DNA from 3 places in the Clostridium sp. RTP31139st1_H3_RTP31139_211217 genome. Region 2 is predicted to be linked to each of the others. Evidence: riboswitches for the same ligand, from Rfam matches in the RefSeq annotation. Region 2 holds a riboswitch; each other region holds the start of a gene.
The links. Region 2 has a riboswitch for cobalamin ahead of ABUA17_RS09470 (ABC transporter substrate-binding protein). Riboswitches for the same ligand answer to the same signal wherever they lie in the genome.

Region 1: another riboswitch for cobalamin. It lies ahead of ABUA17_RS15830 (ABC transporter substrate-binding protein); the one in region 2 lies ahead of ABUA17_RS09470 (ABC transporter substrate-binding protein).
Region 3: another riboswitch for cobalamin. It lies ahead of ABUA17_RS14155 (sirohydrochlorin cobaltochelatase); the one in region 2 lies ahead of ABUA17_RS09470 (ABC transporter substrate-binding protein).

What each region holds. Positions count from the first base shown of each region.
Region 1 is NZ_JBCOAB010000052.1:1,072-11,512, reverse strand. It holds gene ABUA17_RS15865 (potassium/proton antiporter) at 1-1,179, shown strand, start outside; gene ABUA17_RS15860 (MBL fold metallo-hydrolase) at 1,349-2,158, shown strand; gene ABUA17_RS15855 (biliverdin-producing heme oxygenase) at 2,242-2,868, opposite strand; gene ABUA17_RS15850 (ABC transporter ATP-binding protein) at 3,170-3,817, opposite strand; gene ABUA17_RS15845 (ABC transporter permease) at 3,830-5,407, opposite strand; gene ABUA17_RS15840 (response regulator transcription factor) at 5,625-6,302, shown strand; gene ABUA17_RS15835 (sensor histidine kinase) at 6,295-7,548, shown strand; cobalamin riboswitch at 7,647-7,852, shown strand; gene ABUA17_RS15830 (ABC transporter substrate-binding protein) at 8,133-9,149, shown strand; gene ABUA17_RS15825 (FecCD family ABC transporter permease) at 9,133-10,200, shown strand; gene ABUA17_RS15820 (ABC transporter ATP-binding protein) at 10,201-10,441, shown strand, end outside.
Region 2 is NZ_JBCOAB010000018.1:50,513-60,953, forward strand. It holds gene cobD (threonine-phosphate decarboxylase CobD) at 1-925, shown strand, start outside; cobalamin riboswitch at 950-1,130, shown strand; gene ABUA17_RS09470 (ABC transporter substrate-binding protein) at 1,450-2,379, shown strand; gene ABUA17_RS09475 (FecCD family ABC transporter permease) at 2,360-3,391, shown strand; gene ABUA17_RS09480 (ABC transporter ATP-binding protein) at 3,404-4,159, shown strand; gene ABUA17_RS09485 (Dph6-related ATP pyrophosphatase) at 4,163-4,825, shown strand; gene ABUA17_RS09490 (cobyric acid synthase) at 4,818-6,293, shown strand; gene ABUA17_RS09495 (ABC transporter substrate-binding protein) at 6,697-8,079, shown strand; gene ABUA17_RS09500 (carbohydrate ABC transporter permease) at 8,169-9,011, shown strand; gene ABUA17_RS09505 (carbohydrate ABC transporter permease) at 9,011-9,886, shown strand; gene ABUA17_RS09510 (GntP family permease) at 9,935-10,441, opposite strand, start outside.
Region 3 is NZ_JBCOAB010000038.1:20,499-30,939, forward strand. It holds gene cobM (precorrin-4 C(11)-methyltransferase) at 1-665, opposite strand, end outside; gene ABUA17_RS14125 (cobalt-factor II C(20)-methyltransferase) at 672-1,340, opposite strand; gene cbiT (precorrin-6Y C5,15-methyltransferase (decarboxylating) subunit CbiT) at 1,342-1,920, opposite strand; gene cbiE (precorrin-6y C5,15-methyltransferase (decarboxylating) subunit CbiE) at 1,935-2,564, opposite strand; gene cbiD (cobalt-precorrin-5B (C(1))-methyltransferase CbiD) at 2,642-3,748, opposite strand; gene ABUA17_RS14145 (precorrin-8X methylmutase) at 3,841-4,464, opposite strand; gene ABUA17_RS14150 (cobyrinic acid a,c-diamide synthase CobB) at 4,485-5,768, opposite strand; gene ABUA17_RS14155 (sirohydrochlorin cobaltochelatase) at 5,782-6,624, opposite strand; cobalamin riboswitch at 7,068-7,276, opposite strand; gene ABUA17_RS14160 (immunoglobulin-like domain-containing protein) at 7,360-9,750, opposite strand; gene ABUA17_RS14165 (hypothetical protein) at 9,900-10,106, opposite strand; gene ABUA17_RS14170 (hypothetical protein) at 10,052-10,237, opposite strand; gene ABUA17_RS14175 (hypothetical protein) at 10,234-10,356, opposite strand; gene ABUA17_RS14180 (nucleotidyltransferase domain-containing protein) at 10,340-10,441, opposite strand, start outside.

The DNA.
Region 1 (10,441 bases), on a different contig from region 2:
GGTAGCAATGATCCTTGTGCATATATGCTTACAACAATTGTATTAGGAATAATGTCTAATAGTAATAATGGAAATATATTTATTATGGTATTAAGTCAAATTTTACTTGGCGGGATGGTAGCGGTGGTTTTAGCTAAATTATCTATTTATTTATTGAGACATTTTAAGTTTGAAATAGAAGGATTTTATCCTATTTTTATGACTGCCATAGCAGTACTAGCTTATTCATTAAGTGAATATTTAGGCGGAAATGGATATTTATGTGTTTATATTACTGGAATAATCATAGGAAATGCTAAGATACCACATAAAAAAAGTATATTTCAGTTTTTGGATGGAATCTCATGGCTTATGCAAATTATGTTATTCTTCTTGTTGGGATTATTAGCATTCCCATCTAAGATACCATTAGTAATTGGAAAAGGAATATTAATATCGATATTTATGATTTTAGTAGCAAGACCAGTAGCTATATTTAGTATATTATTTTGGTTTAAGATACCAATAAAACAACAGATATTTATAGCATGGGTAGGGATAAGAGGAGCAGCATCTATAGTTTTTGCAATATTTGCGGAGACATATGGAGTGTCAATGAATAATGATATTTTTCATATAATATTTTTTATAGCTCTATTTTCTGTGATTGTTCAAGGAACAATTACTCCTAAATTAGCTAAAAAACTAGACTTAATAGATAATGAAGAGTCTGTATTTAAGACTTTTAATGATTACAAAGAGGATAAAAGTACAAGTTTAGTTGAATTTACAATTGATGAGCATAATATTATTGCAAATAAAACTATAATGGATGCTAATATACCAGAAGATATTCTTGTGGTTATGATAAAAAGGAATGGGGATGTATTTGTACCAAATGGTTCCACAGAAATTTTACCAGGAGATATATTAGTTTTATCAGGAAATAAGCTTAAACATTTTAATGAATATCGTGAAGAAAAGAGTACAACACTAACGGAGTTTTCAGTTGAAAAAAAGAGTAGTTTAATAAATAAATCTATAAAAGATGCTGATATTCCAGATGATGTTCTTATAGTTATGATAAAAAGAAAGGGAGAAGTATTGGTTCCTAATGGAAATACAATCATTCTACCAGATGATATATTAGTTGTGACATCAAATAATATGAAGGAAGTAGAAGAATTATTAAGTGTATAGGTTATAAAAAAATTCACCGTAATATTTTTTATTTATGGTGAATTTTTATGTTAATTAATAATTAAGAGCTGTGGAAGTAAATATATTATGATAAAGATTTAACTTTTTATTTATTGCATATTTATGTAATATATATATAAGTAAATTATTACAAGATAAGGAGTATAATATGAATATGGAATTAATTATGTTAGGAACAGGATCTGCAATGGTGACGAAATGTTACAACACTTGTTTTGCTTTAAGAAGAGAAGAGGAATATTTTCTAATAGATGCAGGTGGAGGAAATGGCATATTATCACAGTTAGAAAAAGCAGAAATTAATTATAAAAATATTAAGGGGATGTTTATTACTCATGGGCATACAGATCATATAATTGGAGCAATATGGATAATAAGAAAATATGCTGCATTAATGAATGAGGGAAAATATGAAGGTGAATTTAATATTTTTGGGCATAATGAAGTTGTTAATATTTTAAATACCCTAAGTAATATGATGTTAACTAAAAAACTATTAAAATATATTGGTAATGGAATAAATATCAATGAAGTGTGTCATGGAGATAAAATAGATGCAATAGGAATGAATATAGAATTTTTTGATATTGAATCTACTAAAGATAAACAATTTGGATTTAAAGCAATTCTTCCAAATGAAAAAAAATTAGTTTGTCTTGGTGATGAGCCTTATAAGGAAATTTCTAAGAGGTATGTTGAAAATTGTGATTGGTTACTTTCAGAAGCTTTTTGTTTATATGAAGATAGAGAGATATTTAAGCCTTATGAAAAAAATCATAGTACACCTATTGAAGCTGGAAAACTTGCAAAAGAACTTAATGTAGAAAATTTAATTTTATATCATACTGAAGATAAGAGACTTCGAGAACGTAAAAGACTTTATAGTGAAGAAGCAAAAACAGTTTATGATGGACAAGTATTTGTTCCATATGATTTAGAAAGAATAGAACTTAAGTAATAAATAAAAAATGAGGCTCATTATTTGAGCATCATTTTTTATGTTTATATTTTAAGTCATAATAACTATGAGTTAGAAAGGGCTTATTTTAATTTTGCATCTAATTCATTTGAGATTGCAAGATTGTAAATATATGCATTATTTACTTCATTTATAAAATTTACTTTCATTTCATCAGATAAATTAATATCAGCTAACATATTATGATATTTCATAACATATCCTCTTAAATCATTTATCTCAGGGAATTGATAGTAGTTTAATCCTTCATTAGATATTTTATAGTTTGTACTTAATAATGAAAGGAATGTTCTTCCTCCAAATAAATCAGCTAAGAATCTAGTATAAGCATATGCAACGACTAGCTCTGGTTTAGTCTCAGATAATTCTTCAATTTTTGCAACACAAGCTTCGGTAGAAGCTAATAATTTCATAGAATTTAATTTATCTCCTAATAAGAAGTTTAAATCTTTTCTTATAAGCTCAGAACGATATAATTCTTTTGTTACAAAAGGCTTTACAACAGCGTTATTTTCATTTTTATCTAATGCACTTTCAATAGCTTTATACATTTTTTCTAAATTGTAAATATATTCAGCATATCCATCTACGGAAGCTGTTCCATCCACTAGCTTTTTGATATATCCTGTATTTTCAGCAGCACTATGTAATAAAGATGTTTTTTCTCTTATATCCATCATAAATTTCATTTTTATCACCTCATATTTATAAAAATTATTTAATGATAATATATATCAAAAAGATAATGATTATCGAGTAACGTAATGCTGAGAAAAGTTTTAAATCTTAGTAAAATAGTATGAATTGCTTTGGTTTTCTTAATATTTCATAATATTTCATTATGAATACAATAAGTGAAAGTAAAAAAAAGCCAGAAGGGAGTCCGGCTTTTAATATGTTTTTTGTTAGTTTAAAAATTGTGAAATTATATAATTTCTTTTATAAGTTTGATTTATTAGTAATAACTTTTAATTTAATATTTGTAACTTTTTATAAATTTCTTGTTAATTTGTATACTGTATCAGCAGATTTTGCAACAGCAGGAGAGTGAGTTACTAATATTATGCACTTTCCTTCTTTAGATAACATATGGAATATATCCATAATTTCATCTTGTGTTTTTCCATCAAGATTTCCTGTTGGTTCATCAGCTAAAATTATTTGAGGATCATAAGATAATGCACGAGCAATAGCTACACGTTGCTGTTGACCACCAGATAATTTTAATACTCTACGATTAGCTTCTTCTTCATTTAATCCAACCTTTTTTAACATTTCTATGGCAGTTTCCTTTTTATTATCAAATTTCTTTCCAGAAATGTTCATAGATAAAACTACATTTTCAAGAGCAGTTAAATGAGTAAGTAAATTAAAGCTTTGGAATACTACACCAACATGATTGCTACGAAATTTATATTTATCAATTTTATTAATATCTTCACCATTTAGATATATCTTGCCACTAGTTGGTTTAGCAAGGCTAGAAAGAATTGATAAAAGAGTAGTTTTACCAGCACCAGATTGACCTACAATTGCATATATTTTTCCTTTTTCAAATTCAAAGTTTATATCTTTTAAAACCTGTTTTTTATTACCATCATATTGATAGCATATATTTTCTAATTTTAAAATACTCATTGTATTATCCTCCTAAGATCTGCTTGATAAAATTTTCAATGGTTCATATCTCATAATTGAAATTAATGCAGCCAAACCAGAGATAATAGTAAGCAAAATACCAACAGCTATTAATTGAAGAACAACTGTTAAGTTTGTTGCGCTAGATATAGAGTCAATATAAGATATTGATGTAGTACCTGGCCTAGATCCTGGCATTTTATTTGATCCTACATTAACATTAGTGTCTTTTGAGAATCCAAAGTTTTCATTTATAGCATTAAAAGAAGCTTCAGCACTTTCAATTTGATTTGCAAGTAATGAATTTGTAACTGGAACAGATATGGCACTATCTATAGATGTACCAATTACTATAGCAATTAAAGTTACTGCAAATAATTCAGTAATAAATTGTGTAGCAACTTTATGTTTTTTCATTCCTATTGCAGTAAGAACTCCAATCTCATATTTTCTTTCGCGTAGGTTAAAAATGTTAAATACAACAAGGATAATTCCACCAATAGCAAGTACTATTAAAAAGAACCAACCAGCCATAGTACTTAATGTATTTAGAGGTGTTAAACTGTTTTCGTAAGCTGAAAGATCAGTAGATGAAATAATATAATCAGTACTTAGTCCATAATCATAAATTTTTTCAGCAAAGTTGTAATAATTATCAGAGTTTGCAAAAGTATAAGTAAAGTTTAATTGACTAGTTAATGCCGTAGATGTTTCATTAACACTGTCGTTAGTTTCAGCATTTTCAATAGCTTTAGATGAAGTAATTATAGAATTTAATGCATTGTAACTCATATAAATATTATTTGCTGGATCTGACATAGCAAAAGTTTGGTTACCTTCTGAAGATGCACTATTTGTATATATACCTGAAATAGTTAAACTATAAGTTTCATCTTCGTTATTTGGATTTACTAGTGTAATTGTATCTCCTACAAGCAATTCATTATACATAGCTAATTCGTCACTGATAACACAAACTAAATCACTAGATTCTTCATCAAACATTTGACCATCTGAAATAGAGTAAGTTCCATCCTCTCCAAATAAAGAAATCATAGCATCATATGAAGAGTATCCAGTAATAGAGAAATCACCTTGAACCATAAATGAGAATTTATTTCCAGATCCCCTCATGGTACTAGTTCCTTGATCTAAACCAGTATAAGGTTGAGTTGTTGTAGATTCATCTTCATCTTCAGATGTGGTCGAACCATAGGGTAATAAATCATCATTTGCATTTAATGATGCAGTGATAGTGTAATAATAAGAATCACCTTCATTTTCAGCTTCAGCATAGTTTAAATAATCCTCAAGAGATAATGTTGTACCAGCTAAACTTGAAATATCAAAGTTACCCTTACCACCTTGTCCTGAAGCTTGCATATTAGACATAGCTTTAGAACGATCATAAGATATTTGTGCTGTAATTGTTAAAGAATCTAATGTATCTTCTTTAGCTGTTTCAGCAGCCTGTCTAATAGATAATGCGACACAAGAAGCAGTTGCAATGACAAGAACTATAACACCAATTAAAATGTTACGGGCTTTGTTTCTAGCAATACTTTTAAAAGCATTTTTTATTATATACATTTAATTTCCTCCTATAGATGTTTTTTTACTTCACATAAAGTATATAAATTCAAACTAAATTGAAACTAAATGCATAAGTGAATAATATGTGAAGTTTACTTTAAGGTTAGATTAAGTTAGAAATGGTATATTTAAATTAATAAGGAGATATTAAAGAGTTATATAAAAGAGTTATATAAAAAGTAAAATATATTTAAATAAAAAAAAGGAGATAAATATGAGACTTTTAATTGCAGAAGATGATAGGGATATATCAAAAGCTTTAGTTATGATATTAGAAAAAAATAATTATAGTGTAGATTCAGTTTTTAATGGGAAAGAAGCATATGAATATGCTGTTTCAGATAACTATGATGGTATAATTTTAGACATTATGATGCCAGAGTTAGATGGAATAGAAGTATTAACTAAGTTAAGAAGTGAAAGAATATCAACACCTATATTGTTATTAACAGCAAAAGCTGAAGTAGATGACAGAGTAGCTGGATTAGATGCAGGAGCAGATGATTATTTAGCAAAGCCTTTTGCTATATCAGAGCTTCTGGCTAGATTAAGGGCAATGCTTAGAAGAAAGGGGGAGTTTCAACCCGATATATTAGAGTTTAAATCTGTAACATTAAATAAAGCAACTTATGAACTAGGATATAACGATAAATATGTGAGATTAGCTAGTAGAGAGTTTCAAATGCTTGAAATGCTTATGAAGATGCCAGGCCAAGTAATACCTACAGATCAATTTATGGATAAGATTTGGGGCTGGGATTCTGAGGTGGAAGTAAGTATAGTATGGGTATATATATCTAATTTACGTAAAAAATTTGCGACAATACAAGCGCCTATTGAAATACATGCAATACGTGGAGTTGGATATTGTATGGGGGCTAAAGATGATTAAAAAGCTTAGAAAAAAGTTTATAATGGTCACTGCAATGGCCTTATTGGGTGTAATTGCAATTTTAATGACTTCAATTAATGTGATATATATTTTTAAAAGTGAAAAGAATTTAAATCATATATTAAATATAATAATCGAAAATGGCGGTAGATTATCAATTACTGATAAAGGATTTATTCCTAAAAAAGAATTAAGTGATACCATGACAAACCATAATTTTTGGGGAGGAAAGTATAGTGGAAATAGAGAGATTGCTTTTACAACAAGGTTTTGTGTTATAGACCTAGATGTTAATAAGCAAATAATTAATATTTATTCAGATAAAATTTCGGCTATTTCAGATGATGAAATTAAAGAGTATACGGAAAAAATATTAAAAAAGAATAAGTTAAGTGGGTGGATTAATGAATATAAGTATAAATTAAGTGAAAGTAATGATGGTTATATGTTAGTAATATTAGATGGATCAATGGCAAAACAATCAAATTGGTCTATATTTACTACATCTATATTAGTATCAACTATTAGCTATTTAATAGTTTTATTTATAATAGCGTTGTTTTCTAAAAGAGCGATTAAGCCAATTGCAGAAAGTTATGAAAAGCAAAAGCAATTTATTACTGATGCAAGTCATGAGTTAAAAACACCACTTACTATTATTTCAGCAAATTCAGAAATTTTAGAAATCACATATGGAAATGATGAGTGGATTGAAGGAATAGAAAAGCAAGCAGAAAGAATGCGTGATTTAGTAAATAATTTAGTTGTGTTAACAAAGATGGATGAAGAGAAGCAAACTATTATTTACAAGGAATTTAATTTTAGTGATGCAGTTTATGACACTACTATGGCTTTTGAAGGCTTATGTAAGAAGAATAAAAAGAAATTACATATAGATATTGATTCAGATATAAGTATGAAGGGAGATGAATCTGAATTTCGTAAGTTGATATCAATATTATTAGACAATGCAGTTAAGTATTGTGATGAAAATGGTAATATTTATGTTAGATTGAAAAAAGAAAAACATATTGTTATGAGCGTAAGAAATTCTTATAAAGATGTAAGTAACATTGAATTAAATAGGTTATTCGATCGTTTTTATAGAGTTGATAAAGCTAGAACTAGAAATGGTAGTTATGGTTTAGGTCTTGCAATTGCTCAAGCGATTATTGATAGGCATAAAGGAAAGATTAAGGTTATGAATATTGATGATAAAATGATAGAGTTTGAAGTTAAATTATAATATTAAGATTACTGAAATTATAATAAGTCCAGTAATTTTCCAGTAAAATATAGACAAACTTTCTATAGTTAGATATACTGAGTAAGTTGTTAAATATAATGATAATAAGTAATATTGGTTAAAAATAGTTTTCTTAATAATCTATTTTTATTAAAAAGGAAGTTAGGTGAAAATCCTACACAGTGCCGCTACTGTAATTAGGGAGTAGTAATTCAATATGCCATTGAACATAAATTATGTTTGAGAAGGTGAATTAGTATGATGATCTTTAAGTCAGGAGACTTGCCAGTATTATAATATCGATACTCTTCGGTAAAAGAGTGATATTAATAAAATTAAATATCAAATCGTAAGATTTTAAGTTTCATCTATAGGGGAAATATGTAATTTAATTAATCGAACTTAACTGAAACTCCAAAAGTGAATTATTAAATATGTAATTTAGTTTTTACAGTATAAATTCAGATTTGGAAAGTTGAGGTTATACACCGTAGGCTTATTCTATATATGAGAATGAGATTAAAGAGTATCCTTATATCTTTATATTAAAATAGCAAAATATAAATAGATAAAGGGAGAAAAAAATGAAAAAATTAAAAAAACTAACAACACTTCTATTAAGCGTAATGCTTATCGTAGGACTTGTTTCTTGTGGGACAAGTAAGCAATTATCATCCAATGAAAATTCTAATGTACAATCTCAAGAAAATAATGACTCACATTATCCAGTAACAATAACAACTTATAATTATTTAAAAGAGCCTGTTGAGATAACTTTTGATAAGGCACCGGAAAGAGTAGTAGCTATTTATCAAAATTCTATAGAAACTTTGTTAGCTTTAGGATTAGAAGATAAAATAGTTGCAGCAGCAGGTTTAGATCATGACGTTAAAGATGAGTATAAAGATGCTTTTAGTAAAGTAAATTATTTAGAGGATTTTACTCCATCAAAAGAAACAATAATAATGGAAAAACCAGATTTTATATTAAGTTGGTATTCTATATTTGATGATAAAAGATTAGGGGATATTTACTATTGGAATGAAAATGGTGTAAATACGTATATGTCATTAAATAGTGGTGTAGTATCAGAAAGAACTATAGAAAATGAAATAAATGATATATTAAATTTAGGAAAGATTTTTAATGTAGAAGAAAAAGCTCAAGCTTTAGTAGATGAGATTACATCAACTGTAAGTGAGGTTTCTTCAAAAGTAAGTAATGAAGAAAAGCAAAGTGCTATGGTAATAGAGTTTTATGATGATGAAATATACACATATGGTTCTAAAACTTTAGCTGGAGATATGGTAACAAAATTAGGAGCAGAACTTTTAAATCCAGAGGGTGGAAATATAGGGGCAGAAGATTTAATTAAATTAAATCCAGATTGTATTTTTGTTTCTTACATGGATAGAGGAAATGAAAATGTTCCAGTTGAAGAAATAAACAAGATATTAGAAAATCCAGCATTTGCAAGCCTTTCAGCAGTTAAAAACAAAAGAGTTTATTCTATACCATTAGGTGATATGTATTCTAGTGGAATAAGAACTATAGATGGTATAAATACTTTTGCAAATGGATTATATGAAAATGAGAAATAAGTTTTTTAAAGAAGTTCCTATATATATAGGGGCTTCTGTCATACTATTAGTTATACTTTTTTTATCAATAGGCTTTGCTGTTACAATTGGATCTGTTGATATTAGTATAAAAGAGGTTTATCAAGTTATACTATATAAATTATTGAATATTGGAGATTCATCTATTGGGACAGGTGCTGTGGCAGATGTAGTATGGCTTATAAGAATGCCAAGAATAGTGTTAGCTATAGCCGTTGGAGTAGGATTATCAGTAGTTGGTATTGTAATGCAAGCAATAGTTAAAAATCCATTAGCAGATCCATATATATTAGGAGTTTCTTCTGGGGCTTCTTTAGGAGCAACACTTGCAGTAGTATTAGGTATAGGAAGTTCATTTGGAAGCAACTCACTTGGAATTATGGGGTTCATAGGAGCCTTTGGAGTTTCTATATTAGTTTTGATTATATCTAATATAGGGGGAAGAAGTAACTCTATAAAACTGCTTTTAGCAGGAATGGCATTAAGTTCTGTTTGTAGTTCTTTTTCAAGTTTTTTGGTTTATATATCAGATGATTCACAAAAATTAAAGACTATAACATTTTGGTTAATGGGAAGTTTGGCTGGAGCAAAGTGGAATGAAATAGTGATTATAATGCCTATTATAATTTTAGGAGTAATATTTTTTATGACTCAATATAGGACTTTAAACTTAATGTTATTAGGAGATGAAGTATCAATTACACTAGGTACTGATTTGCATAAATTTAGGATTATATATTTAGTAATCACTTCTTTGATGATTGGACTATTAGTTTATGTATCTGGAATGATTGGATTTGTAGGTCTTATAATTCCTCATATAGTAAGAATGATTTTTGGAACTGATCATAAGAAGATAATACCAATATCAGCTTTATTAGGAGCTATAATTTTAATATGGGCAGATGTACTTTCTAGAGCATTAATAAAAGGTACTGAAATACCAATAGGAATAGTTATATCGATAATAGGTTCACCTTTATTTGTATGGCTTATGATTAAAAAGAATTATGGGTTTGGTGGTAGTAAGTAAATGAATATAAAAACTGAAAATATAAATGTTACTTTAGAGAAAAATAATATATTAAAAGGCATTAATATAGAGGTAGATAATAAGGAGTTTGTGGGAATAATTGGACCTAATGGAAGTGGAAAATCTACTCTTTTAAAGTGTATATATAGAATATTAAAACCAAGTGAAGGTGTAATAAAGTTAGATGGTATTGATATGAAAAATATATCTATAAAAGAAAGCTCTAAAAAACTATCTGTAT
Region 2 (10,441 bases):
TAAATATCCAGATATAACTTATTTTGATTTAAAGAACTCTATTGGAGAGTTTGAAAAAATAAATACAAGAAATATTACATTAGGGAATGGAGCTGCAGAAGTAATATTTAATATAGTACGCGCTTTGAAACCTAAAAAAGCATTATTGCCAGCTCCAACTTTCTCAGAGTATGAAGAAGCAATTTTAAGTATTGATGGTGAGATAGAATATTATAACTTAAAGGAATCTAAGAATTTTAATTTAGATAATGAATTTATAGGGAATATAAAAAATAATATAGATATAGTTTTTATTTGTAATCCCAATAATCCAACTGGAGTTTTGACAACAAATGAATTTATCAAAAAAGTATTAAATAAGTCAATACTTACAAATACAATAGTTGTTATTGATGAATCTTTTTTAGATTTTGTTAAAGATAATAAGGAATATTCAAGTAATAAATTATTAAATGATTATGAAAACCTAATAATTGTAAAATCATTAACTAAATTTTTTGCAATTCCAGGGGCTAGGATAGGGTATGGATTGTGTTCAAATAAGGAAATAATGGATAAAATAAATAAGATTTTAGTGCCGTGGAGTATAAACGTTATAGCAGCTGAAGGTATAACTAAAGGACTAACAGAAAAGCAGTATATTAAAAAAAGTATAGAATATATAGAAGATGAGAAAGAATATTTATATAGTGCTTTAAAGCAAATAAAATATTTATATGTTTTTGAACCAAGTGTGAATTTCATAATGTTTAAAATATTAACTAATTTAGATTTAAAAGGTGAATTGATTAAAAGAAAAATATTAGTTAGAAGCTGTGATAATTATATAGGACTAGATAATAGTTTTTATAGAGTTGCAGTAAGAACAAGAGAAGAAAATAATAAATTGATTGCTGAATTAAAGCATATTTTATTTGACAAATAAAATTCATAAAGATATAATCATTATGAATTTTAAACCATAATAGGTGTTTTTTTAAACTTAATAGGGAATTAGGTTGAAGTCCTAAACTACCCCAGTAACCGTAAGACTGACGAAATTCATGTATAGCCACTGTATAAAAATACGGGAAGGTATGGAGAGTAGGATGAAGTTAAGTCGGGAGACCTGCCTACTATGATGATAATATTATCTTCTGAGGGTGAGATAATAGATACGAATAATAGATAATATAATTAATATGATTTGTTTTTAGATTTTAAGTGTTAGAGAATAAACTTAATAAATTATAATATTAAGTTTATTTTATGAATATTTAATGTTAAGAAATATTAAGAAATTATCAAAGTTATTATGTATTTTAGAGCGCTCTCAAATATGAAAGCGCTTTTTTTAGTTAGAAAAAATTAATAGGGTTAAAATTAGTAAAAAATATATATGAAAAGCCTAATTAATATATTACTAACTAAATTACACCACTCTAAAGTATACATTTAGGAGGAATAGTAATGCAAAAAATGAGAAAGGTTTTATCATTAGCTTTTACATTTATAATGGCTATGATGATATTTGTAGGATGTTCAAGTAAGCCTACAACGATGACAGATAGAGAAGGAAATGAATTTAATGTTCCTAGTGAAATTAATAGTATTATTTCTACAGCACCATCTAATACAGAAGTATTAGTAGAATTAGGTTTAGCAGATAAATTAGTAGCTGTAGATAAATACTCAGCTGATGTTGAAGGAGTAAGTGAAGATTTACCTAAAATAGATTTTAGAAATCCAGATGCGGAAACAATAATTTCTTTAAATCCTGATATAGTTATAGCATCAGGTCATAATAAATCTGGAGATGAAGATCCATTTGCTTTAATAAAAGAGGCTGGTATTACAGTTGTATATATTCCAAGTAGTTATAGTATTGATGGAATATATGGTGATATAGAGTTTATTGCAAGTTTAACAGGTACTGAAAAAAAAGGTGAAGAAATAATTAATTCTATGAAAGAAGAAGTTGCTAAGATAAAGGCAATTGGAGATACTATAGCAGATAAAAAGAAAGTTTATTTTGAAATTGGGGCTGGAGCAGGGCTTTATACATTTGGAAATGATACATTCTTAAATGAGCTTATAGAAACAGTAGGAGCTACTAATATTTTTGGAGAAGAAAATTCATGGATAACAGTAACACCAGAAGCTGTTATAGATGCTAATCCTGATGTTATTTTAGCAAATACTCCAGGAACTAATGAAGCAGGTTTAACTGCTGTGGAAGATATAAAAAGCAGAGAAGGCTGGGACACAATAACTGCTGTGCAAAATGGAGATGTATATCAAATAGATAAAAACTCATCTTCAAGAGCATCACAAAATGTTATAAAAGCTTTAAAGGAAATAGCAAAAGCTATTTATCCAGATGAGTATAAAGACCTATAAAAATAAAATATTATTAATTTTATCAATTCCGTTGGTATTATTAGCTATATGTATTGGAACTTCCTTAGGAAGTTCCAATATTAGCATATTGGATACTTTTTCTATATTAGCTAATAAGTTTTTTAGTGTCCCATTGCTTGATGGAATTGAACCTAAGCAAGTATCTATAATATGGAATTTAAGGTTACCAAGAGTATTACTTGCATTTATGGTTGGTGGTTCTCTTGCTGCTAGTGGCGCAATAGTACAATCAGTTTTGAAAAATCAATTAGCTTCACCATATACTTTAGGATTATCATCTGGTGCTTCATTAGGTGTAGGTATTATTATAGTAACAGGAATATCAATTCCGTTTTTGGGAAGATTAACTATGCCAGTAGTAGGATTTGCTTGCAGTTTAATTACTATGATAATAGTATTAAAGTTTTCAGAAAAAGTAGATAGAGGAATGTCTAATACAACAATAATACTTGCAGGTATGGTGTTATCACTATTTTTTAGTGCTACATTAACTACTATTTCAGCTTTAGCATCAGATAAGATGGAAAGTATAACAATGTGGTCTATGGGATCATTTTCTATGAGAGGATGGAGTTATGTTAAAGCAGGTATACCTTTTTTTATTATAGGAATTTTAGGTGTATCTTTTTATTTTAAAGAAATGGATGTATTAACATTTGGAGAAGAAGCAGCAAAAACTATAGGAGTAGATACAAATAAAGTTAAAAGAAGGTTATTTTTATTTGTTGCAATACTTACAGGTAGCGCAGTTGCACTTAGTGGAACTATAGGGTTTATAGATTTAATTGCACCACATGTTGTTAGAAAAATATTTGGTTCAAAGCATGCTTATGTTATACCAATGTCTGTTGTTTTTGGTGGATGTATGATGATAATGACGGATTTAGTATCAAGAACTATTGTAGCTCCATCAGAATTACCAGTTGGTGCAATAACAGCATTAATTGGCGGACCATTTTTTGCTTATATATATTTTAAAAAGTCAAAGTAGGTGGGTATTTTAATGCTAGAAGTTAATAAAGTTAGATGTGGATATGACAATAAAGAAATTGTTAAAGGGGTAAGCTTTAGCGTTGAGAGAGGTAAAAATCTTTGCATAGTTGGTCCTAATGGCTGTGGGAAAAGTACACTTTTAAAATCAATAGCAAATTTATTAGAGTATAAAGGAAATATAACATTAGACTCTAAAGAAATAAGCCAATTAAATAGAAAAGATTTAGCAAAAAATGTTGCATTAATGTCACAAGCTAGTAATATATATTTTCCATATACAGTTTATGAAACAGTAGCTTTAGGAAGATATGCTCATTTAAAAGGAGTATTTTCAAAGATAAATAAAAAAGATGAAGAAATAATTCTTAAAAGTATTGAAAATGTAGGGTTAATTGATATTAAAGATAAACTTATAAGTCAATTATCAGGAGGACAACTGCAAAGAGTATATTTAGCTAGGGCTTTTGCACAAGATCCAGATATAATTTTATTAGATGAACCTACTAATCATTTAGATTTAAAATGTCAAATAGAAATATTAGATTATTTAAATAAATGGACGAAGGAAAATAATAAAATTATTGTTGCTGTATTACATGATTTAAATCTAGTTCAAGCTTTTGGAGAAAAGGTAGTAATGATGAATGATGGAAAAATTATAGGGTCAGGAAATCCAAAAGATGTATTAACTGAAGAAAGACTACAAGAAGTTTATGGAATTGATGTAAAAGGCTTTATGCTCGAGGTTTTAGAAAAATGGAGGTAGTATATGAAAAATTTTGTAATGTCATATAGTTGTGGAAAAGATAGCACTTTAGCATTGTATAGAATGATAAAGGCTAGCAATACTCCAGCAGCTTTACTTATAACAGTAAATAAGGGTGAAAATAGGTCATGGTTTCATGGAGTTCCTAGAGAGTTAATAGTTGATATTTCTAAATCACTAAATATACCATTAATATTAGTAGAAACAAGTGGTGATGATTACGAAATTAAATTTACTGAAAAATTATTGAAAGCTAAAGAAAATTTTAAAATAGATTCTTGTGTTTTTGGTGATATAGATTTAGAACCACATAGAGAATGGTGTACATCAAGGTGTAATGAAGCTGGAATAGAGGCAATTTTCCCTTTATGGCAAGAAAATAGAGAAGAACTAGTATACGAGTTTATAGATAGTGGATTTAAAACAGTTATAAAGAATGTAAAGCTTGAGTGTATGGGAGAAGATTTCCTAGGGAAAGTTTTAACAAAAGAAGTAGTTGAAGAAATAAAGAAAACAGGTTCAGATGCTTGTGGAGAAAATGGAGAATACCATACTTTTGTATATGATGGACCAATATTTAAGTATCCAATAAAATTTAAAAGCTTAAATATTATAAAAAATGAAACACATGGTTTTTTAGATGTAAAGGAAAGTGAAAATGAATAAGATAATGGTTTTAGGAACAGCATCTGGAGTAGGTAAAAGTACCGTAGCAACAGCTTTATGTAGATATTACAGAAATAAAGGGTTTAAAGTAGCTCCATTTAAAGCATTAAATATATCATTAAATTCATATGTAACTGAAGATGGATTAGAAATGGGAAGGGCACAGGTTGTTCAAGCAGAGGCTTGTGAATTAAAGCCTATGGCATATATGAATCCTGTTTTATTAAAGCCAAGTGGAAATAATAAAACACAAGTAATTGTAAATGGTAAAGTTCATTCAATGATGAATTCTTATAAATATAAAGAATTAAATAAGGAATTAAAAAAAGTAGTTAAAGAGACTTTTGATAAATTTTCAAAAGACTATGAGGTTATGATATTAGAGGGATCAGGAAGTTGTGCCGAAATAAATTTAAGAGAAACTGATATAGCAAATATGTCTATGGCAAAATCTGCTGATGCAGATGTAATTTTAGTAGCTGATATTGATAGAGGGGGAGTATTTGCTTCTGTAGTTGGAACTTTAATGTTACTTGAAGAAAATGAGAGAAAAAGAGTAAAGGGTGTTATTATCAATAAATTTAGAGGTAATGTCGATTACTTTAAAGATGCAATGACACAGTTAGAAGAAATAATTAATATACCTGTATTAGGAGTATTACCTTATTTTAAATTAGATATTGAAGATGAAGATAGTGTTACTGAAAGAATAAAAAATAATAAAATAGAAGATTTAGATATAGCAATTATAAGATTACCTCATATGTCTAATTTTACTGATTTTAATAGTTTAGAAATATTAGATGGTGTTAGTGTTAGATATGTAGAAAATATAAGCGATATTAGTGAACCAGATTTAGTAATTATTCCAGGAACTAAAAATACAATAAATGATTTAAGAGTAATTAAGAAAAATGGACTTTTCAATAAAATTATTGAGCTTAAGAATAAAGGAACGATGATATTAGGAATTTGTGGAGGGTATCAAATGTTAGGAGATAACATAATGGATACACAAGGAGTAGAGGGTGAAATAACAACAGAAGAAGGTTTTGGATTTTTAAGCATTGATACTATCTTTAATAATGAAAAAATAACTCAACAAACAAAGGGATATATAAAAAATTCTTGTGATGTATTAAGTAAATGTGTTGGAATAAATGTATATGGTTATGAAATACATAATGGTATAACAAAGGTTAAAGATAAAGGACAAGTATTCATTGAAAATGAACATGGACATATACAAGGTTCATTTAAAGATAATGTTTTAGGAACGTATTTACATGGGATTTTCGATGAGGGAGATTTTCTTAATACATTTATAAATTCATTAAGAATAAATAAAGGAATTAATATTTTAGATAAAGAACTAATTGATTATAAACAATATAAATTAAATCAATATGATGAATTAGCAAAACTTTTTGAGGAAAATATAAATTTAAATAGAATATTCAATATGTAATAAATAAAGAGTAATTTAAAATTTCAAATTACTCTTTATTTATGGAAGTTTAATAAAGAAAATATCTATGTAAATATTAATATAGACTTAAAATAAATATGAAATAGTTAAAATTTAAAACTTTATTTACTAATAGTTTAAATTATTTGAATAAAAAGGTGTATATTAATAAAAAAGGAAAAATATATTGATTTAAACAATAATTTACAGTAAAATAAAATTATAAGATGATTTGAATTAATATAAAATAAATGGATTTTTTTAATGCAAAAAGGAAACGGTTCCAGCAACTATTCTAAGTTAAATTTAGGAAGAAATATTTTTTTAAAATGTTATATAAAGATTTACAATATATCTGTAAGTCATTTATATATAAAGTATATTTAAGGGGAGAGGGAAGTTTATGAAGATTAAAAAATTATTAGCTATTGCTGTTGCAACAACATTAGTTGCAGGTGCATTTGTAGGATGTGGAAGTAAGGGGGACAGTACTGGTGATGCTACAAGTGATTCTAAATCATCAGGAGAGGAAATTTATTTTTTAAATTTCAAACCGGAAATTGCAGATGTATATAAAAAGATAGCTGAAGAGTATGAAGCAGAAACTGGAGTAAAGGTAAAAGTTGAAACTGCAGCTAGTGGTACTTATGAACAAACGTTAAAATCTGAAATTGCAAAGAAAGAGGCTCCAACAATATTCCAAATTAATGGACCAGTTGGATATCAATCTTGGAAAGACTATTGTTTAGATCTAAAAGATACAGAACTATATAGTCATTTACTTGATAAAACTTTAGCAGTAACAGATGGTGATGGCGTTTATGGTATTCCTTATGCTGTTGAGGGATATGGAATTATTTATAATGATGAAATAATGCAAAAATATTTTGCTTTATCAAATAAGGCAACTGATGTTACATCTATAGATGACATTAATAATTTTGATAAATTGAAGGCTGTTGTAGAAGATATGGAAGCTAATAAAGATGAATTAGGAATTCAAGGGGTGTTTGCATCTACTTCAATGGCATCAGGTAATGCGTGGAGATGGGAAACTCACTTAGCTGATTTACCACTATATTATGAATTTAAAGACGATGCTGGGGAAAATGGAGATGTTCTTCAAACAGGATTAGATGCCAAGGAAATTGATTTTAAGTATAATGAGAACTTTAAAAATATATATGACTTGTATACTAATAACTCAGTTTCAGAGAAGGGGGTATTAGGTAATAAGAGTGTTGATGATGCTATGGCTGAATTTGCATTAGGTGATTGTGCTATGGTTCAAAATGGTAATTGGGCTTGGTCACAAATCAGCGATATCGATGGTAATACAGTTAAAGAGGAAAATATTAAGTTTATGCCTATATATACTGGTATTGATGGAGAAGAAAATCAAGGTCTTTGTATTGGTACTGAAAACTATTTAGCAATAAATAGTCAAGTTTCAGAAGAAAAGCAACAAGCATCAATTGATTTTATAAATTGGTTATTTACAAGTGATACTGGAAAAGCTTATGTTTCAGGAGATTTAGGCTTTATAGCTCCATTTGATACATTTGATGATGACGAAAAGTCAGCAGATCCATTATCTAAGGAAGTTTTAAATTGGATGAGTAAAGATAATGTAAATACTGTTCCTTGGATATTCCAAGCATTCCCAAGTCAAAACTTTAAAGATACATTTGCTGGTGCTTTACTAGAATATGTACAAGGTACTCAAGATTGGGATTATGTAGTTACTACAGTTAAGGATTCTTGGAAGGCTGAAAAGGCTCAATAATTTTTAAATAAGGCAGCATATAATATGTGCTGCCTTTATTAAAGAATAGTATTAATATTTAAGCATAAAAATTTAAGGGGGATGAGACTATGCAAAAAGGGTTAAAGAAGTATTTTTGGTTATTTGCATTACCTACATTAGTAGCTTTTGGTATAGCTTTTTTGGTCCCATTTATAATGGGGATTTACTTATCATTTACCAAATTTACTACTGTTACTAATGCAACTTTTATAGGATTAGATAACTATAAAAAAGTATTTTCTACACCAGAATTTATGAATGCATTAATTTTTACAACTAAATTTGTTGTTGTGTCAGTTATAACTGTAAATGTATGTGCTTTTGCACTTGCATATCTTTTAACTAGAAAATTAAAAGGAACTAACATATTTAGAACTGTTTTCTTTATGCCGAATCTTATAGGTGGTATAGTTTTAGGTTATATATGGTTAATTATTATTAATGGAATATTAAATTATTTTGGTGTAAATTTAACTATGGATCCTAAGTATGGATTTTGGGGATTAGTTATCTTACTAAATTGGCAACAAATAGGATATATGATGATAATATATATTGCAGGTATACAAAACATACCGGGTGAACTTATGGAAAGTGCTAAAATTGATGGTGCTTCTAAATGGATGACATTAAGAAAGATAACTATACCGCTAGTTATGCCATCAATTACCATTTGCCTTTTCTTAACAATGTCAAATGCATTTAAATTGTTTGATCAAAACTTAGCGTTAACTGATGGTGCACCAGGTAATAAAACGGCAATGCTTGCATTAGATATTTATAAGACATTCTATGGAAGAGTAGGATGGGAAGGTGTTGGTCAAGCTAAAGCTGTAATCTTCTTCTTAATTGTAGCAGTAATAATGTTACTTCAATTAAGTATAACTAGAAAGAAGGAGGTTGAAAATTAATGGAAGCTAAATTGAAAAATGATACAGAACTTAATTTAAAGTATGAACCTAAGAAAAAGAATAATGTACTTTTATATTTAATATTGATTATATTATCTATTGTATTTTTAGCACCTATTTTTATAGTTTTATATAATTCATTTAAGGGTAAATTATATATTAGTAGATCTCCATTTGCTTTACCAAACTCAACTAGTTTTTCAGGACTTGCTAACTATGTTAATGGTATAGATAAGACTGGCTTTATTTCAGCCTTTGGATATTCTTTATTTATAACTGTTGGATCAACAGCTGTAATTATATTATTTACATCAATGACTGCTTGGTATATTACAAGAGTAAAATCAAAATTTACAAGTTGTTTATATTATTTATTTGTATTATCTATGATAGTTCCTTTCCAAATGGTTATGTTTCCAATGAGTAAAGTTGCAAACATGTTAAGCTTAGATAATCCTCTTGGGATAATAATAATATATTTGGGATTTGGATCAGGGTTATCTGTCTTTATGTTTAGTGGGTTTGTTAAATCAATTCCAATAGATATAGAAGAAGCCGCAATGATTGATGGATGTTCACCGGTAAAAACATTCTTTTTAATTGTTTTACCGTTATTAAAGCCTATTGCAATAACAATAGCTATATTAAATGTAATGTGGATATGGAATGACTACTTATTGCCATATTTATTGTTAGGAACAGAATATAAGACTATTCCAATTGCAGTACAATATCTACGTGGAGGATATGGCGCAGTTGATATGGGAGCGATGATGGCTATATTAGTTCTAGCAATTATACCAATTGTAATTTTCTATTTAACATGTCAAAAACATATAATTGAAGGTATAGCAGCAGGAGCTGTTAAGGGATAAAAATATATGTATAATATAAAACCTCAAGATTATTCTTGAGGTTTTATATTATACAAAGCTTAAAGATACTAATATAACAATTATTATAGTTGTTAATATTGGAATGATAACTGAAGTAACAAATATATCTTTATAACTCTGCTTATGTGTCAAACCACAAATTGCAAGGGTGGTTATAACAGCACCATTATGTGGTAGAGTATCTAAACCGCCAGAGGATAACGCAGCAATTCTGTGTAGTATTTCCGGGGAAATTGATAAAGTTTGACTCATCTCTATAAATGTTGGTGCAAGAGCAGATAAACTTATACCTAATCCACCTGAAGCAGAAGCTGTAAGACCACAAATAACATTAACAGATATTGCTTCAGAAATAATTGGGTTAGAAGAAATATTCATTATGCTAGTTTGAATATTTGTGAAAATTGGCAATGCTTTAATTATGCTACCATATCCAACTATTGCACTTGAGTTAAGTAGAGGTAGAAAGGAATTCTTTACCCCTTCATTAAGATATGCATTTAAATTTTTAAATTTCTTAAAATTAAGTAAAAT
Region 3 (10,441 bases), on a different contig from region 2:
CCAACTAATATTTGAGCACATTTAGTAATCTTAGCTTCCTTAACCTTATCTGCAATATCATCTAAAGTTCCAATTATGCTTCTTTCATTATCCCAAGTTGCTCTTTCAATAACTGCTATAGGAACATTTCTTCCATATCCAGCTCTAAGCTTAGCTACCACTTTATCAATCATTGAAATTGATAAAAATATAGCCATTGAAGCTCCTATTTGTGCTAATTTTTCTAAATCCTCTGTTTCTGGTACTGGAGTTCTTCCTTCTACTCTAGTTAAAATTACTGTTTGAGTTACTGATGGAAGGGTAAATTCTTTTTTTATTGCCGAAGCTGCTGCAACAAAAGAACTAACTCCTGGCACTACCTCATATTCTATATTTAACTTATCAAGCTCATCCATTTGCTCCTTTATAGCTCCATATATTGATGGATCTCCAGTATGAAGTCTTACAATAGTCTTATCTTTATTTGTATCCATAACTTCAATAACTTCTTCTAAAGTCATCTTTGCCGAATTATATATTAATGCTTCTTCTTTACAATAATCCATATGCTCCTTAGCCACTAAAGAGCCTGCATATATAACTACATCCGCTTTTGTTAATATATCTCTCCCCTTAACTGTTATTAAATCAACATCTCCAGGCCCTGCCCCTATAAAATAAACCATAATTTTCTACTCCCTACTTGCTAATATTAGCGACATATAATCCCTAGCTTGTTTTATTTCTTCCTTGTCAGTTAATATAAGTTGTCCTTCTCTTCCTGCCCTACTTACATAAACATAATCAAATCCTTTTTCCTCTAAGAAATCTACTACAGTTTCTTCATGCTTATAAACCTTCATTATTACAACATATTTTTCATCTTTAATATCTTTAACTCTAGTTGCTGGTAATATCATAAGTGGATTATCCCCTACAACTAAAGTTCTATCAACTAAACTTGCAGCTGCACAAAATGAAGTTATTCCTGGTACTGTTTCAACATGGAAGCCTCTTTCTTCCATATGCTTTAACATATGAATATAAGTACTATAAACATAAGGATCTCCAATAGTTAAGAATGATACATTTTTACCTTCTTTTAATTTTTCTTCTATAAAATCATAAGCTTCCTTAGCTTTTTCAATTCTATTTTTCTTTCCCATTGGAAAATGTTTTATAACAACTTCAGTTCCTTCTTTTATATATTCTTTAGCTGTTTCTAAAGCTATACTTTCTCCACCCTCCATTGCACTTGGTGCAACTACAACATCACTATTTTCTATTGCTCTTACTGCCTTTACAGTTAATAACTCTTTATCTCCAGGTCCTACACCTATTCCATATAACGTTGATTTCATATTAATTTACACTCCTTATGCATTGAACAATATATATTGGATTATTTGCAATCATCATATAGCTTTGTCCTCTATTTTTACTTATATTTACTTGCGAAATATCTACTATGTAGTTTAACTTTTTCATAACTTCAATTGCTTTATATGCATTGTCTAAAGTTATAAAATTCATAACAATAGTACCTTCTTGAATTAATAATTCACTACACATTTCAATAATCTTTTCTAAACTTCCACCAGATCCACCAACAAATATTGAATCAAATCTTTTATCTTCTTTTATGTATTTTTCTAATATTTCTACAGCATCACCTTCATCTAATATCACATTAGTACAGTCAAACTTATCTAAATTAATTTTAGTTGTAGATATTGCATCTTCATCTCTTTCAATAGAATACACAACTCCATTACTTGAAATTTTAGAAGCTTGTACAGTTATTGTTCCTGTTCCTGAACCTACATCTAATACTGTAGAATTTTCTTTTAAATTCATCTTCCAAATACTTAATGCACGTATATCTTCTTTTGTCATAGGGCAATTGCCTCTTATGAATTCATCATCCTTAATTAAAATCATATATTTCTCCTAATTTAATTTTCTTCATTTTCTACAACTAATATAGACATATCGCTAAAGTCTACATTTATAAATTCCTCAGGCTTACCTTCTAAAATTCTCTCATTTTCATAAGATAAATACTCACCAATAATCACACTGCAATTAATATTATGTTCAATTAAAAGCTTACATAAATGTGCAGCATTATTTTTATTATCAGTTAGCCATATTGATAATTTATTTTGTTTAACTTTATCTATAAAATTTTCATTTCTTGCATGTACACTTCCTGTAAATGCATAAGACCAGCTTTTATTTAACTTAGTCGTTAAATATTGAAACGAGCTTAATCCAGGTATTACGACAATATTTCCTGGGTAATTCTTTTTTATATATTCGCTTATTCCAAAAAAAGTCGGATCTCCTGAAGCTACTAAAGCAATAGTCTTACCCTTTAAATTCCCCTTATCTTGCCCATTGCTATTAATATACTCCAAGGTTTCCTTTAATGAATTCATTACTATTTGGGGTTTATTAATGAACTCTAAATCATTAATAAGTCTTTCAAAACCAATAATAACATCACATTCATTTAATACCTCTATTGCCTTCTTTAATATATAATCTCTATTTCCTGGCCCCATTCCAACTATATAAAGCACAATTTTTCAACCTCCTATACTGATGAACGCTCTTATTACTTAAAACTTACTTTTTTCTATCACTTATTAACTGCTAACTAATCAAATTTTCCTAGTTTTGAAAGAGAATTATATAAAATCTTATAATCTGAAAATCCATAATACATTATTGCATCACATTTCATTTCGCCATAAGTATAAATTTTCATTCTTTCAACAATCTTATTTCCTATATTTTTATAAAGCTCATCATATCCTTCACCTAAGAACTTTACTGCACCTTCACTTGTTTTTTGCTCTAAAACTTTTTTAATAAGATTTGTATCATATCCTAAAAGTGCAAGCTCTAAAGCTATAACTTCAAGACGTACATCATTTACTCTGCTATGAGTATTAAAACATCCATAAGCAACTTTACTTACCTTCCCTATATGCCCTATAAGAACGACTTCTTTTATTTTAATTTCAGCACAACATTCCAATGCAAAACCTACAAAGTTAGATATTATAACTACTTCATCTTCTGAAAATCCATTATCATTTGCACACTTTTCACCTATATTCCCAAAAGTAAGAACTAATCTCTCCTTACCTCTTCCCTTTTGATTAATTTCAATTCGTATAGATTCCTTTAATGCTTCTTCTGACATTGGTTTAACTATTCCTGATGTTCCTAAAATAGAAATTCCTCCAACTATACCAAGCCTAGGGTTAAAGGTCTTTTTAGCAATTTCTTTTCCTTCAGGAACACTAATAGTTACCTTAATTCCACCTTCAATGTCACCAGGAAGATTTTCCATTACAGCTTCTTGAATAGTTTTTCTTGGAGTTGGGTTAATTGCATGAAGTCCTTTTTCTATAAATAACCCTTCTTTAGTAACTACTCCAACTCCTTCTCCTCCAACTAAAGTAAATCCACTATCTTGCTTTTCTACTCTTGCATAAATTTCTATCCCATCAGTTATATCTGGATCATCTCCACCATCTTTAATCACAGAAACTAAGCAATAATTTTCACCTTTTTCTATAGAATTTATAGGTATCTTTATCTCAATTCCCTTAGGTACTATTATGTCAACACTATTTAGAACTACATCATTAAAAAGCATAATTGTTGCTGCCTTTGCCGCTGCTGTTGCACATGATCCAGTAGTATATCCACATCTTAATTTCTTACCACCACTCATTACATAAAGATCTAGCATTCATCCTAACTCCCCACTTATTTAGTTACAAGTTACAAGTTGAAACTTGTCACTCCCTTAACTCAAAACTACTAACTCTTAACTACACAAGTCTACCTTTCAACAACGTTGTACATAAGAGCATTTACTATTGCTGCTGCAACTGTGCTTCCACCTTTTCTTCCCTTAACTCTAATATAAGGAACATTAAGTTCTTCTAAATTTTCCTTACTTTCTGCTGCTCCAACAAATCCTACTGGAACTGCAATAATTAACTTTGGCTTAGCTTTTCCATCTTTTATAAGCTCTTTTAATTTAAATAATGCTGTTGGTGCATTTCCAAATACAAAAATATCAACATTATCATTACAAGCCTTTTCTACAGCTGCCATTGAACGAGTTATTTGCTTTTCTTTAGCCTCTTTATGTACTTCTTCTAAATTTACATAACAAATAGCCTTTCCATTTAATTTTGATAAGGCTATTTTATTTATTCCTGATAATGCCATATTAGTATCTGTATAAATAATAAATGGTTTCTTAAAAATTTCTTTAGAAGCTTCTATCGCTCCTTTACTTATTTCTACTAAATCTTTGTATTCAAAATCTGCTGTTGTATGAATAGTTCTCTTTATTATAGACAATTCTTCTTTAGTGAAATTATGCTCACCCATTTCACCTTCTATAATTTTCATACTTGTATTTTCTATTTCCATTGGATTTTTAATATAGTCCATTTTTATTCACTCCAATTTTCTTATTTTAATAATCTCTTAATAAAATCTAAATTTCCAAAGAAATGCACATGTGGATATCCTGCTAATGTATTATTCTTTTTATATCCACATTTCCATTTAATTTCTTCGCCCGTATATGAAGTTTTTATTACATCATATATTGCCTCTTCATTTAAATTTACCTTTGACTTATGGAATTCATGACAATTAATTCTTATATCACCTAATGATACTGTTGCATAACCAAATCTATTTAGTCTTTTAGTCATTTCACTATTTCCTTTTAAGAATCCCACCATATCAACGCCATCTATATTTTCTGTTAAATACATTAATCCACCACATTCAGCATAACAATTCAATCCATTATCTAATGCTTGTTTTATGCTCTTAAGCATACTTGTATTCTTACTTAACTCTTCTTTAAATACCTCTGGATAGCCACCACCTAAATATAAAAAATCAATATTTTCTGGTAACTTTGAATCCTTAAGCGGGCTAAAGTAAATAACTTCACCAACTTCTTCTAATAACTCTATATTTTCTTTATAATAAAACCTAAAAGCTTCATCATAAGCTATTGCAATTTTCTTATTTTTATTTTCTAAATGATAATTATCATCGTACTTACTTATCTCCTTAAAACTTTCAATTATTTCAGTTAAATTTATATTTTCCTCAATAAGTTTAGCTAAATAATCTATCTTCTCATGTAAATTACCAACTTCTACACTTTGTACTAACCCTAAATGTCTACTTTCTAATTTAAGCTTTTCATCCTTTGGAATATATCCAAACACCTTTAAATTGCAGTGCATTTCAATTGCTGACTTTAATAAATTGTAGTAACTTTCACTAATACAATTTAAAATTACGCCTGAAATATTAGCATCCTTAAAATTTTTAATTCCATTAATTTCTGCACATAAAGTTATACTTTGTGCCTTTGGAGTAATTACTAATATAATTGGAGCATTATTTAATACTTTGGAAATACTATATGTTGAACATTCTTCAGTTAAACCTTTCCCATCATATAGTCCCATAACTCCTTCAACTACCGCTAAATCACCTTTTCCTCTTGAAAAACTTGCCTTAACCCCATCTTCTCCCATTAAATGCAAATCTAAATTTCTAGATACATTCCCTGTTATTTCAGTATGAAATCCTGAGTCAATATAATCCGGACCTACCTTATATCCTTGTACATCATAGCCTCTATTTTTTAATGCTTTCATTAATCCAAGAGTAACTGTAGTTTTTCCTCCACCACTACAATTGGATGAAATTATCATTGTTTTCATGCTTTATGTCTCCTTAACTTTTTACTTTTACCTTATGACCTTTTTTAGTTTGTCCAACACCGATATATCTATTGTTTATAAGATCTTCTATTCTATTTATATATAGCTCATTAAATTTTTCGTTTTCACCAAGCCCTTTCATATGCAAATTCACTTTAATACCTTCTTCTTCTAGCATAGACTTCCACGAATCTTCATCATCTGAAGCCATATCATTTCTTGCATGGTCGCCTGCAACCATCATTAATGGAGCTAAAGTTACTTCAGTTATATTTTTTCTTTTTAGTCTTCTAAGTACTGTTTCAAAATTAGGATATCCCTCAACTGTCCCAACAAATACATTTTCATATCCTTCATCTTCCAACACAGCTTGTAAACATCCATATACAGAATTTGATGGATGTGCAGTTCCATGTCCGACATACACTACAGCATTATTTTTCTCATATAATTCTTTTGTTGCTTCAATAAATAGTGAATAATCTTGTGGTAATTCCTCTATTCCTTGATAGTAAAAAATAGGTCTTCCTACTTTTAGAATGCTAAACTTATCCTTGAAAGCTTCTGCTATTTTATTTACATATATGAACTCTTCTCCAGGTATCATATGCAATGGTTGCATAATCACTTCTTCATATCCATCTTCATATAACTTTTCCATCATCTCCTCAGGTTTATCAACAAATATCTCATATTTTTCTTTTAATTTTTTTATTATCTTATGAGATGTAAATGCTCTATAAATATCATATTCACTGAAACTATTTCTTATTTGATTTTCAGCATTTTCAATTGTTTTCTCTAAAGTGTCTAAATAGCTTGTCCCAAAGCTAACTACTAATATTGCTTTTTTCATTATTTAAAATCTCCTAAAATTTATTTCAAATTATTTTTTCTTTAAATTTATTTATTCATTTTTATTTATTAACTAAAAAATCTAATTATGTTTATAAATTACTTTATAATAAAAAAATAAAAGCACCCTTCAATTAGGGTGCTTAAAAGACAACACAATATAACCAAAATTATACAGTTAGTAGTTTTTAGTTTTAGTTATCCTTAACTACTAAAACAACTCAAAACTACTAATTGAAAAAAGTATTTCTCACTTTTCTTCAATTTAGTTAGTAACAAACAACAAGTTACAAGTAACAAACTAATTTTAAAACCTCTTTTGGAGTTTCTTAAAATAAATTTCTGTAAATTCATCCTAAGCTAAATTTAGTCCTTAATTCTAAACTTATCACTTGAAACCTCTTACTTAACTTTCTATCATATCATCCTTACCTTCCCACCGAAGTATAGATTAAAATTTAGGCAGGTCTCCTGGCTTTAACTTCATCCTCTTCTCATACCTTCCCAGTTTTTAACCACCAGTGGATTTATTTAGAGATTTGTCCATTATTACAGTAGCGGGGGCTGCAGTGGCATTTAACCACTTTCCCTTTTAATTTAAAATTATAATACTAAAAATCTATAATTTTAAAACCTAAATTCTTTATTATTCAATTATATATCTCATTAAATAATAAAACAGATGATAAATCAAGTTATTTTTATAAATGCATCTATTTTTGAAAAATAATTTAAACTACTTCTTTTTCTTATTAACTATAATTGCTGTTGCTGATCCACTTACTGTTATAATGACTAATAATCCTATAATAATTTTAATTATCGTTGAATTACTATTAAAACCACTTCCGCCGTCAACTGTAACACTAATACTTTTTGTAGTAACTAACCCCTTACTATCAGTTACTTCGTAAGTTACTTTGTATACTCCCTTTTTGCTTACATTCACTTCATTTTCTTTAACAATAATCTTATTTGTTAAATTTCCATCTTCATCATCTAATGCTGTAACACCATCTAATGGATCAAAATATCTACCTTTTTCTAATGTAATGTCATTCGCATTAATAATTGGTGGTTTATTTTCTCCACTCATCTTATCTTCTGATTCAACAACAACCATCATTGCTTTATTTACCTTGTTTCCATTACTATCAATAATCTCATAAGTTACATGATAATTACCTTCAATACTTGTATCAACATTATTATATATAACCATAACCTTATTAGTTATATCTCCATCTTCTTTATCAGTTGCTGCTACCCACTCTAATGGATTAAATTTCGTATCTAATGCTATAGAAATATCATTGCAGTATATAACTGGTACATCTCCTGTTGAAGTTACTTTATTTCCATTATTAAAATTTTTAACTTTTACTTTAATTACACAAGATGCTGAAGTTCCCATGCTATCAGTAACCTTATATCCAACTTTATATATGCCTTCTTTATATACATTAACATAATTATATACTACTATAATCTTTCCTGTTATATCTCCATCTTCTTTATCTGAAGCACTTACCATTGCATATGGATTATACTTTTCACCTAAAGCTACTGTTATATTATCAGCATATATAATTGGTCTTGTATTACTTTTTGGTACAACATTAATATATATTTCCTTAGTAACTCTATACCCAGCACTATCACTTACTTCAAAAGTAACTGAATACTTTCCTACTACACTTATATCAACCATATTTTCAATAACTCTTATTTTTGAAGTTAAATCTCCATCTTCAGTATCATATGCATTTACTCCATTTAATGGATTAAAGCTTTCTCCTTGTTTAATAGTTCTATCACTTGCATTTATATATGGAGCCTCATTTTCTTTTTCTAAGGGTTTAACAACTGTAACTTCAATAGTTTTCCTTGTCTTACCTCCATCTTTATCCTTTATCTCATAAGTTACTACATATACTCCTTCTTTATTGACATCAACATTACTTGATACAACAATAATATCATTAGTTATATCTCCGTCTTCTTCATCAATTGCTTTTATACCATCTAACTCATTAAATTTATTTCCTAATTCTATTGTTTTATTTTCTGCATTTATTATTGGTAATGTATTTACTACTTCTTCACCTTTTTGTACTGTTATTGATATTGTTTTAGTTGCTTCTTTATTATCATTATCTTTTACGTAATAAGTTACCTTATATTTTCCTTGCTCATTTGGATTTACTTCATTTTCTTTTATTTCAATTTTATCTGTTAAATCTTCTCCATTATTTGACTTAGCAGTTACTCCATCTAGTGGATCAAACTTATCACCAACATTTATTGTTTTATCATTAGCATCTATTATAGGTAAGTTTTCAGACTCATCTCCTGTTACAACTGCTCCTTCATTTGATTTATCTTCATCCTTGCTATCTGTTGGTTCTTCCTCTGTATTATCTTTATTTTCACTATTGTCTATAACTTCATCACTTGGCTCTTCTTCTATTACTGATGAATCTGATGTATTCTCATCACTATTAATTTCAGAGTTCTCTGCCTCATTATTATCTACTACTTGATTTTCAATAATTGGTTCTGTAACCTCTTGTATATTTTCTTCTGAAACACTTCCTAACGAACCTTTTTCTACTACATTTCCATTTACCTTTACTATTTCTAATGTAGTGATTTCTTTTAACTCTCCTATATTCTCACATTTAACATTTCCTAAATTTATTTCTTTTAAGTTGCTAATTTCCTTTAATAAAGAAAATGACTTTATCTCTATATTTTCTAAATCACTATGCTCATTTTGTAATGCTTCTATATCTATCTTAGTTATTGCTTTTAATTCATCTTTTTTTATAGATTCATCTGATAATTTACCTAAAGTATAAAGTACTATTTTAAATAAATTGGAATCATAATCACCAGGATTTAAATTATTTTCGTCACTAACATTTTCCCCATCTTGATATACTTCACCTTCATTTAATTGTATATCCTTATCCTTAGTATCCTCCTCCCCCATACCTAAAACTTCTTCTGATTCGCTACTAGTCCCGGCCTCATCATTACCTTCGGCCTTAACATAAATACTTGTACATAACAATGTTACTATTATTACGCTACTTAAAAATATTGATAATAACTTCTTCTTCATACATTCCCCCATTATATTTAGAAGTAATATACTACATGCTATGATAAATTTTATGTTATGCTACCAACTGTATTCCTTTTGTATCAAAAAACACCTTCAATATTAAAAATTAATATTGAAGGTGTTTTTACATTTTAATATTATTTTATCTATTCTTTATCCTTATATTTTAGAATAACTTTATCTTTATTTTCCCCTAAAAATATATCTAAGTAAGCTAATCTATTAAAGCAAAATTCCTCTATTAACTTTTCACTCTCTTCTCTTATATAATAATCATGAGTATATCTATTTCTTAGCTTTACAGCCATTGAAAGATATCCTTTAAGCTTATCATCAAAAAAAACATCTCCCATGCTTTATCAATAAGTCCTGTAGCCGATATTGAACTTTTTAGTTTTCCATCATTAACTATTATATAACTTTCACACATATCAACTATATATTCAGTGAAATCTTGAAAAAATGCAAACATTGCTCTTCTCATAATTCTACTATTATTTTTTTATATTCAGCTATTGCCTCTTTAAGGTCTTCTAAATTATCATATGCACTTTGATATTTTTCTAAAAACTTTTCTTTCTTATATCTATAGTATGGATTCATCAATAATACCTCCAAAGTAACTGTACTGTTCATCTATTTTTAAAGTTTTTTCTAACTTTTCATTATTTCGTGCAGCTTTTAAAAC